One region of the Azoarcus sp. Soil_N_20 genome, then DNA from elsewhere that is predicted to be linked to it. Evidence: riboswitches for the same ligand, from Rfam matches in the RefSeq annotation. Region 1 holds a riboswitch; the other holds the start of a gene.

What was found. A riboswitch is a leader RNA that binds a small molecule or an ion and turns the genes downstream of it on or off. The one in region 1 is predicted to bind S-adenosylhomocysteine.
Region 2: linked by a shared signal. The riboswitch ahead of ahcY (adenosylhomocysteinase) and the one ahead of metH (methionine synthase) in region 1 are both predicted to bind S-adenosylhomocysteine.

What each region holds. Positions count from the first base shown of each region.
Region 1 covers NZ_JBDGKX010000006.1:368,956-373,353, forward strand. Annotated here, with positions in the region: gene AC3A35_RS14795 (AAA family ATPase) at 11-1,573, shown strand; S-adenosyl-L-homocysteine riboswitch at 1,654-1,726, shown strand; gene metH (methionine synthase) at 1,803-4,398, shown strand, end outside.
Region 2 covers NZ_JBDGKX010000001.1:417,860-422,257, reverse strand. Annotated here, with positions in the region: gene AC3A35_RS01965 (calcium/sodium antiporter) at 1-892, shown strand, start outside; gene AC3A35_RS01960 (hypothetical protein) at 897-1,466, opposite strand; S-adenosyl-L-homocysteine riboswitch at 1,614-1,678, shown strand; gene ahcY (adenosylhomocysteinase) at 1,754-3,181, shown strand; gene AC3A35_RS01950 (TlyA family RNA methyltransferase) at 3,299-4,126, shown strand; gene metF (methylenetetrahydrofolate reductase [NAD(P)H]) at 4,113-4,398, shown strand, end outside.

The DNA.
Region 1 (4,398 bases):
CTGTCCGACCATGCCCGATTTCCGCGAACTCGCCGCGCTGGTGCGCTCACGCATGCCCTTGCTCTGCATCGAGACTGTCGAGGAGCCGAAAGCCTTGCGCCTCATCGAGCGCCTCGCCCGCGATGACAATCACGACCTGCACTGCTGGAGCGTGGCGGACGGGCTGGTGCAGCAGAACTTTCGCTACGGCAGCGGGCGGCCGGACGGCTATGGCCTGTTCCCGACCGTGGGCGAGGGCCCGGGCATGGCCGGTCGTGCAGACGGGCGGCGGCGGGTGATCGACGACACCCACACGCTCGAGGCCGCACTGAAGTACATCGACAGCAGCGGGGGCAAGGGTCTCTTCGTCCTGCTCGACCCGCACCCGTTTCTCGAGGATCCGGTCGTACAGCGCCTGATGCGGGAGATCGTGCTCGATCATCCGGAAGCGGAACGCACCCTGGTACTGGTTGCCCCGCAGCTGTCGCTTCCGGCCTTGCTGGCCCGTCATTCGGTACGCATGGAGCTGCGGATCCCCGACCTCGCGCGCGTGCGCGCACTGCTGAAAGACGAGCTCGACCTGTATGCCAAGTCCTCGGGGGAGCGGGTCAAGGGCGATTCGGCAACGGTCAATGCCTTGCTGAGCCAGCTCGTCGGCCTGCCGGAGGAGGATGTGCGCCGCCTGCTGCGCAACGCCATCCGTGACGACGGCCTGATCACCTCCGAGGATCTCACCCGGGTGATGCGCTACAAGCAGGACATGGTGGGGGAGAGTGCGCTGCAGGTCGAGTTGAGCACGCTGGGCCCCGACGACGTCGGCGGGCTGGTCCGGCTCAAGCGCTGGCTGGCAACGCGGCGGCCGGTGTTTACCGGCGAGCGCAGCATGCCCGGCCTGCCCTTGCCCAAGGGGGTGTTGCTGCTCGGCGCCCAGGGCGCAGGCAAGAGTCTCGCCGCCAAGGTGGTTGCCGGCAGCTGGCGGGTTCCGTTGTTGCGCCTCGACGTGGGCAGCCTGTACGACAAGTTCACCGGCGAAACCGAACGCAAGCTGCGCGAGGCCTTGCGCACGGCCGAGGCGATGGCCCCGGCGGTACTGTGGATCGACGAGATCGAGAAGGCGCTGGCACTGGGTAGCAGCGACAGCGACGGCGGCGTGTCACGGCGCCTGCTCGGCAATCTGCTGACGTGGATGAACGAGCAGCAGGCGCGCCTGTTTCTCGTCGCCACCGCCAACGACGTCTCCGCGCTGCCCCCGGAGTTGCTGCGCAAGGGCCGCTTCGACGAGATCTTCTTCGTCGACCTGCCGGCCGGCACCGTCCGCGAGGAGATCCTCGCCATTCATCTGCGCCGCCGCGAGCTCGATCCCGCCCGCTTCGACCTTGCCGCGCTCGGTGCGGCAACCGAGGCCTACTCGGGCGCCGAGCTCGAACAGCTCGTGGTCGCAGGCCTGTACGAATGCCTCGCCGACGGGGCTGCGCTGGATACGGCGAAACTGCTGGTCGAGGCGGCGAACACCCGCCCGCTGGCCCACGTGATGGCCGAGAAGGTCGCCGCCCTGCGCGCCTGGGCGGCGGAGCGTTGCGTGCCGGCCGACTGAGCGCCGCGATGCGTCGCGGCCGCAACCGGGCGCGTTGGCGGGCCTCGACAGCGGCGACGGAAACCCCGTAAAATCGGCCCCTTGCCGAGGAGCGCTGCGACCCGACCTGTGAGTGGGCCAGGCTCGGCAATCGAACAACGGCGCTCGCAAACCATCAGCCGGGTTTGCCGCGCCGTTCTGTTTTGCGTGAGCTACCCGCTGTGCATCAATCGCAGATCGAGGTAGAACCATGCAAGCCGACCGCACCGTAGAACTCCGCCAGCAACTCGCCCAACGCATCCTGATCCTGGATGGCGCCATGGGCACCATGGTCCAGCAGTACAAGCTGGGCGAGGCGGATTACCGCGGCACGCGCTTCCTCGATCACCCGCGTGATCTCAAGGGCAACAACGACCTGCTGGTGCTGACCCGCCCCGACGTGATCGGCGAGATCCATCGCGCCTACCTCGAGGCCGGCGCCGACATCATCGAAACCAGCTCCTTCAACGCCACCCGCGTGTCGCAGGCCGAGTACGGGCTCGAGGCCGTCGCCTACGAACTCAACGTGGCCAGCGCCCGCCTGGTGCGTACGCTGTGCGACGAATTTACCGCCGCCAACCCGGCCCGCCCGCGCTACTGCGCCGGCGTGCTCGGCCCGACCTCGCGCACGCTGTCGATCTCGCCCGACGTGAACGACCCCGGCTACCGCAACATCAGCTTCGACGCCCTGGTCGACGACTACTACGACTCGGCAAGAGGCTTGATGGAAGGCGGCGCCGATCTGCTGCTGATCGAGACCATCTTCGACACCCTCAATGCCAAGGCCGCTGTATTCGCGATCGAGAAGCTGTTCGAGGACCTCGGCCGGCGCCTGCCGGTGATGATCTCCGGCACCATAACCGACGCCTCCGGCCGCACCCTTTCGGGGCAGACCGCCGAGGCGTTCTGGAATTCGCTCGCCCATGCGCGGCCGATCTCCTTCGGCCTGAACTGTGCGCTCGGCGCCAAGGAGCTGCGCGCCTACGTGGCGGAGCTCGCGGGCGTCTGCGACACCTATGTGTCCGCGCACCCGAACGCCGGCCTGCCCAACCCGCTGGCGCCCACTGGCTACGACGAAACCCCGGAAGAACTCGCCACCGCGGTGGTCGAGTGGGCGCGCTCCGGCCTGGTGAACATCCTCGGCGGCTGCTGCGGCACCACCCCCGCGCACATCGCCGCGATCGCCGCCGCGGTGGCCGAGCTGCCGCCGCGCAAGGTGCCGGAGATCGACAAGAAGCTGCGCCTGTCCGGGCTCGAGCCGTTCAACGTCGGCGCCGACAGCCTGTTCGTCAACGTCGGCGAGCGCACCAACGTCACCGGCTCCAAGGCCTTCGCCCGCATGATCCTCGAAGGCCGCTTCGACGACGCGCTCGCGGTGGCCCGGCAGCAGGTCGAGAACGGCGCCCAGGTCATCGACATCAACATGGACGAGGCCATGCTCGACTCGATGGCCGCCATGGAGCGCTTCCTCAAGCTGATCGCCACCGAGCCCGACATCTCGCGGGTGCCGATCATGATCGACTCGTCCAAATGGAGCGTGATCGAGGCCGGCCTCAAGTGCATCCAGGGCAAGGGCATCGTCAACTCGATCTCGATGAAGGAGGGCGAGGCGAGCTTCCTGCACCAGGCGAAACTTGCCCGTCGCTACGGCGCCGCGGTGATCGTGATGGCCTTCGACGAGCAGGGCCAGGCCGACACCTACGCGCGCAAGACCGAGATCTGCGCACGCGCCTACAAGTTGCTGCTGGGGATCGGCTTCCCGCCCGAGGACATCGTCTTCGATCCCAACATCTTCGCCATCGCCACCGGCATCGAGGAGCACGACAACTACGCCGTGGACTTCATCCAGAGCGTGGCCTGGATCAAGGACAACCTGCCGCACGCCAAGACTTCCGGCGGGGTCTCGAACGTGTCGTTCTCGTTCCGCGGCAACGACCCCGTGCGCGAGGCCATCCACACCGTATTCCTGTACCACGCGGTCAAGGCCGGGCTGACCATGGGCATCGTCAACGCGGGCATGCTCGGCGTGTACGACGATCTCGACCCGGCGCTGCGCGAGGTCGTCGAGGACGTGGTGCTCAACCGCAAGGCCGGCGCCGGCGAGGCACTGGTCGACATCGCCCAGTCGGTGAAGGGCCAGGTCAAGGACAAGGGACCGGATCTGGCCTGGCGCGAATGGCCGGTGGAGCAGCGCCTGTCGCACGCGCTGGTCAAGGGCATCACCGACTACGTGGTGGCCGACACCGAAGAGGTGCGGGCCAAGCTCGAGGCCGAAGGCAAGCCGCCGCTGGCGGTGATCGAAGGCCCGCTGATGGCCGGCATGGATGTGGTCGGCGACCTGTTCGGCGCGGGCAAGATGTTCCTGCCCCAGGTGGTGAAATCCGCCCGCGTGATGAAGCAGGCGGTCGCCCACCTGATCCCCTACATCGAAGCGGAGAAGCTCCGTACCGGCTCCACCAGCAAGGGCCGCATCGTCATCGCCACGGTCAAGGGCGACGTGCACGACATCGGCAAGAACATCGTCGGCGTGGTGCTCGGCTGCAACGGTTACGAAGTCATCGACCTCGGGGTGATGGTGCCGACCGACAAGATCCTCAACGCTGCGCGCGAGCACGGCGCGCAGGCGATCGGCCTGTCCGGCCTGATCACCCCGTCGCTGGAAGAAATGAGCCATGTCGCCGCCGAAATGCAGCGCCAGGGCTTCGCCGACGGCAACGCGATCCCCTTGCTGATCGGCGGCGCCACCACCAGCCGCGCCCACACCGCGATCAAGATTGCACCGCATTACACCGGGCCCGTGGTGTACG
Region 2 (4,398 bases), on a different contig from region 1:
CCCGGACATTGCGATCGGCAACGTCGTCGGCAGCAATATCGCCAACGTCCTGCTGATTCTCGGCATTGCAGCCATCATTGCACCGTTGCTGGTCGCCGAACAGATCATCCGCCAGGAGATTCCGATCATGATCGGCGCCTCGGTGCTGCTCGTGGTGATGGCGCTCGACGGCTCGATCGGCCGGCTGGAGGCCTTCGCGCTGGTCATGCTGGTGATCGCCTACACCGTCTTCCTGATACGGCAATCGCGCACCGCATCGAAGGCGATCGAGGATGAGTTCGCCAGCGAGATCCCCACCTCGACCTGGGACCGCCACTGGGCCACACAGACGCTGTTGGTGATCGCGGGATTGGGGATGCTGGTGCTCGGTGCCGACTGGCTGGTCAGTGCGGCAGTCTCGTTTGCGCGCGCGTTCGGCGTCAGCGATCTGGTGATCGGCCTGACCGTGGTGGCAATCGGCACCTCGATGCCGGAGATCGCGACCTCCATCGTCGCCGCATTGCGCGGTCAGCGCGACATTGCGGTCGGCAATGTGGTGGGCAGCAACGTGTTCAACATCTGCGCGGTGCTCGGCGTGACCGGCCTGATCGCGCCGGGCGGCTTGCCGGTCTCGGAGGCCGCACGCAATTTCGATCTGTGGGTGATGCTTGCAGTGGCCTTCGCCTGCCTGCCGATCCTGATCACCGGCCGCGAGATTGCACGCTGGGAAGGCGGCATTTTCCTTGCCTACTACGCGGCCTATACCGCCTGGCTGGTACTGGCCGCGCAGCAACACGCCGGCCTGCAGGCATACTCGGGCGTGATGCTCGGGTATGTGATGCCGCTGACCGTGATCACCCTGGTGGTCAGCATCGTCCGCCACAACGGCAAGGTGGCCGGCAAGCCCGAGTAGACGCCTACTGGAAGCTGGACGCCTTCTCTCCGACCCCCTGCAGGGGGCCGAGCGGGTTGCGGTTGACGCTGACCTCCCTGATTTCCGGCTGCCCCGACCACTGCTTGAACACGACCTTGTCGTCGACCAGTACCAGCAGCGCCTTGAAGCGCCAACCGGTCATCGACGTCTCCCGGCGAAAATTGAGGAAATCGGCCCAGAATCCGCCCACCCGGTTCCGCTTGATCCGCGTCTCCTCGAGCTGATACCCCACGCAGCGGTCCTGGGCCATCATGCAGGCACGGATCCCGGCCGGCAACTCGACACCCGGGACCATGCTGTCCTTGGGCAGCGCGGAGTTCACGATCTCCGAGTAGTTCAGAATCTGGACATTGGGGGTCGATGCCGGGTCGAACCCCAGGCGATGAACGGCGTCACGGTCCGATTCCCCGGGACGGACCGCGTCATAGGCGGATTTCACCTCCTTGAAGTCGCGCCACGGCGAGACGGTTTTCTGATCAGCCTTCGGCAGCAGGCTGGAGCAAGACCCAAGCAGGAGAGCCAGGAGTGCGATCGCGCCGATGCTCTTTTTCATATTCCCCCCTCGTGTTGATGCACCACCAAAAGATTTGATTATTGATTCGATTATTCGACCATTTTGACCGTCGTCACCGTGACGCCGTTCGCAGCCTTCCCCCTTTACTTACGGCTGACGGCATCCGCAAGTAAAGATATAATTCCGATTACCGAGGAGCGCTGCAAGATTCTGTCCCAGGCTCGGTCACTTTGGAACTGCGCTCACCTTTACCCGTGCCGGGCACGGGGTGATCAGGTGAGCCCACCGCACCACCCCTTCCCGGCCACTCGTTCAAGGAAACCGACATGAACTCTGTGGCTGACAGTACCTTTACCGACTACGTGATTGCCGACCTGGCGCTGGCCGCCTGGGGACGCAAGGAAATCCGCATCGCCGAAACCGAGATGCCCGGCCTGATGGCGATCCGCGAGGAATACGCCGCCAGCCAGCCCCTGAAAGGCGCACGCATCACCGGTTCGCTGCATATGACGATCCAGACCGCGGTGCTGATCGAGACCCTCACCGCGCTCGGCGCCGAAGTGCGCTGGGCCTCGTGCAACATCTTCTCGACCCAGGACCACGCCGCCGCCGCGATCGCCGCACAGAGCATCCCGGTGTTCGCGGTCAAGGGCGAGTCGCTGACCGACTACTGGGATTACACCCACCGCATTTTCGAATGGCCGTCCACGGGAAGCGGGGACGTCTACTCGAACATGATCCTCGACGACGGCGGCGACGCGACCCTGCTGCTGCACCTGGGTGCCCGTGCCGAGAACGACATCTCGGTGCTGGCCAAGCCGGGCTCCGAAGAGGAAACCATCCTGTTCGCCGCGATCAAGGCCAAGCTCGCCGTCGATCCGGCCTGGTACTCCACCCGGCTCGCACAGATCAGGGGCGTGACCGAGGAGACCACCACCGGCGTGCATCGCCTGTATCAGATGCACCAGCGCGGCGAGCTCAAGTTCCCGGCGATCAACGTCAACGACTCGGTCACCAAGTCCAAGTTCGACAACCTCTACGGCTGCCGCGAATCGCTGGTCGATGGCATCAAGCGCGCCACAGACGTGATGATCGCCGGCAAGGTCGCGGTGGTGGCCGGCTACGGCGACGTGGGCAAGGGCTCCGCCCAGGCCCTGCGCGCACTGTCGGCCCAGGTCTGGATCACCGAGATCGACCCGATCTGCGCGCTGCAGGCGGCGATGGAAGGTTATCGCGTGGTGACCATGGAATATGCCGCCGACAAGGCCGACATCTTCGTCACCACCACCGGCAACTTCCACGTCATCACCCACGATCACATGGCGGCAATGAAGGACCAGGCCATCGTGTGCAACATCGGCCACTTCGACAACGAGATCGACGTCGCCTCGCTCGAACGGTACGAGTGGGACGAGATCAAGCCGCAGGTCGACCACGTCATCTTCCCCGATGGCAAGCGCATCATCCTGCTGGCCAAGGGTCGGCTGGTGAACCTCGGGTGTGGCACCGGCCATCCGTCCTACGTGATGAGCTCGTCCTTCGCCAACCAGACCATCGCCCAGATCGAGCTGTACTCGCGTACCGCCGACTATCCGGTGGGCGTGTACACGCTGCCCAAGCACCTGGACGAGAAGGTCGCCCGCCTGCAGCTGAAGAAGCTCAACGCCCAGCTCTCCGTGCTGCGCCCCGAGCAGGCAGCCTATATCGGCGTCCCGGTCGAAGGCCCGTACAAGGCCGAGCACTATCGCTATTGATCGAAGGCTCGGGGTGGACTTCCGCGGCAATCCGGTTCAGACCGTGCAGCGGAAGCCCAGTGGCGGACTGGTGGATATCACGTTCGCCGGCCGCCTTCCCGAGCCGACCCGCCACCGATGAAATCCTTCCATCGCCGCAGCAGTCGTCCAGCCCCCGAGCGTCCGGCCACACCGCCGATGGCGCATCGGGTCATGCCGCGTGCCGACCAGTTGCTGGTGCAGCAGGGCCTTGCACCGTCGCGCACCGCTGCGCGCGTGCTGATCGAGGCCGGGCGGGTCAGCTCGGACAGTGGCCCGGTCACCAAACCGGCGCAGGAGCTGCCCGAATCGGCGGTGCTTGCGGTCGTCCCCGACGAAGCCGACCGCTTCGTGTCGCGTGGCGGCCTCAAGCTCGCCGGGGCATTGCGTGTCAGCGGCCTGCAGGTGAATGGGCGGATCTGCCTCGACGTCGGCCAATCCACCGGCGGCTTTTCCGATTGCCTGCTCCAGGCCGGAGCGGCCGGGGTCGTCGGAGTGGAAGTCGGCCACGGCCAGATTCATCCGCGCCTGGCCTCCGATCCGCGTTGCATCACCCTCGAAGGCATCAACGCACGCCATCTGCTTGCGAGCGATCTGGGCACGCACTATCCGCCTGCCGGATTCGATCTGATCGTGTGCGACGCGAGCTTCATCTCGCTGACCCTGCTCCTGCCGCAGTGGCCCGCCCTGTTGGCCGCGAACGGCGACATCCTGGCGCTGGTCAAGCCCCAGTTCGAGGTCGGCGCCAAGGGGCTGGCGAAAGGCGGTATCGTGCGCGACACCTCGCTTTACGCCGATGTGGAAGCCAAACTCAGGGCCGCCGCCGCAGCCTGCGGACTGAAGGTGCACGACTGGTTCGACTCGCCGATCACCGGCACCGACGGCAACCGCGAATTCTTTACCTGGATGCGACATGCACAACACTGAACTCTCGATTGAATTCTTTCCGCCGCAAACCGCGGAAGGCGCCGAAAAACTGCGCACGGTGCGCGCCAAACTGGCCGAACTGAAACCGGCGTTCTTCTCCGTCACCTTTGGCGCGGGCGGCTCGACGCGCGAGCGCACCTTCGCCACGGTCAAGGAGATCGCCGCCAGCGGCAGCGAAGCGGCACCGCACCTGTCCTGCATCGGCTCGACCCGTGAAGGCATCCGCGCGATCCTGCAGGAGTACGCCGACGCCGGCATCCGCCGCATCGTCG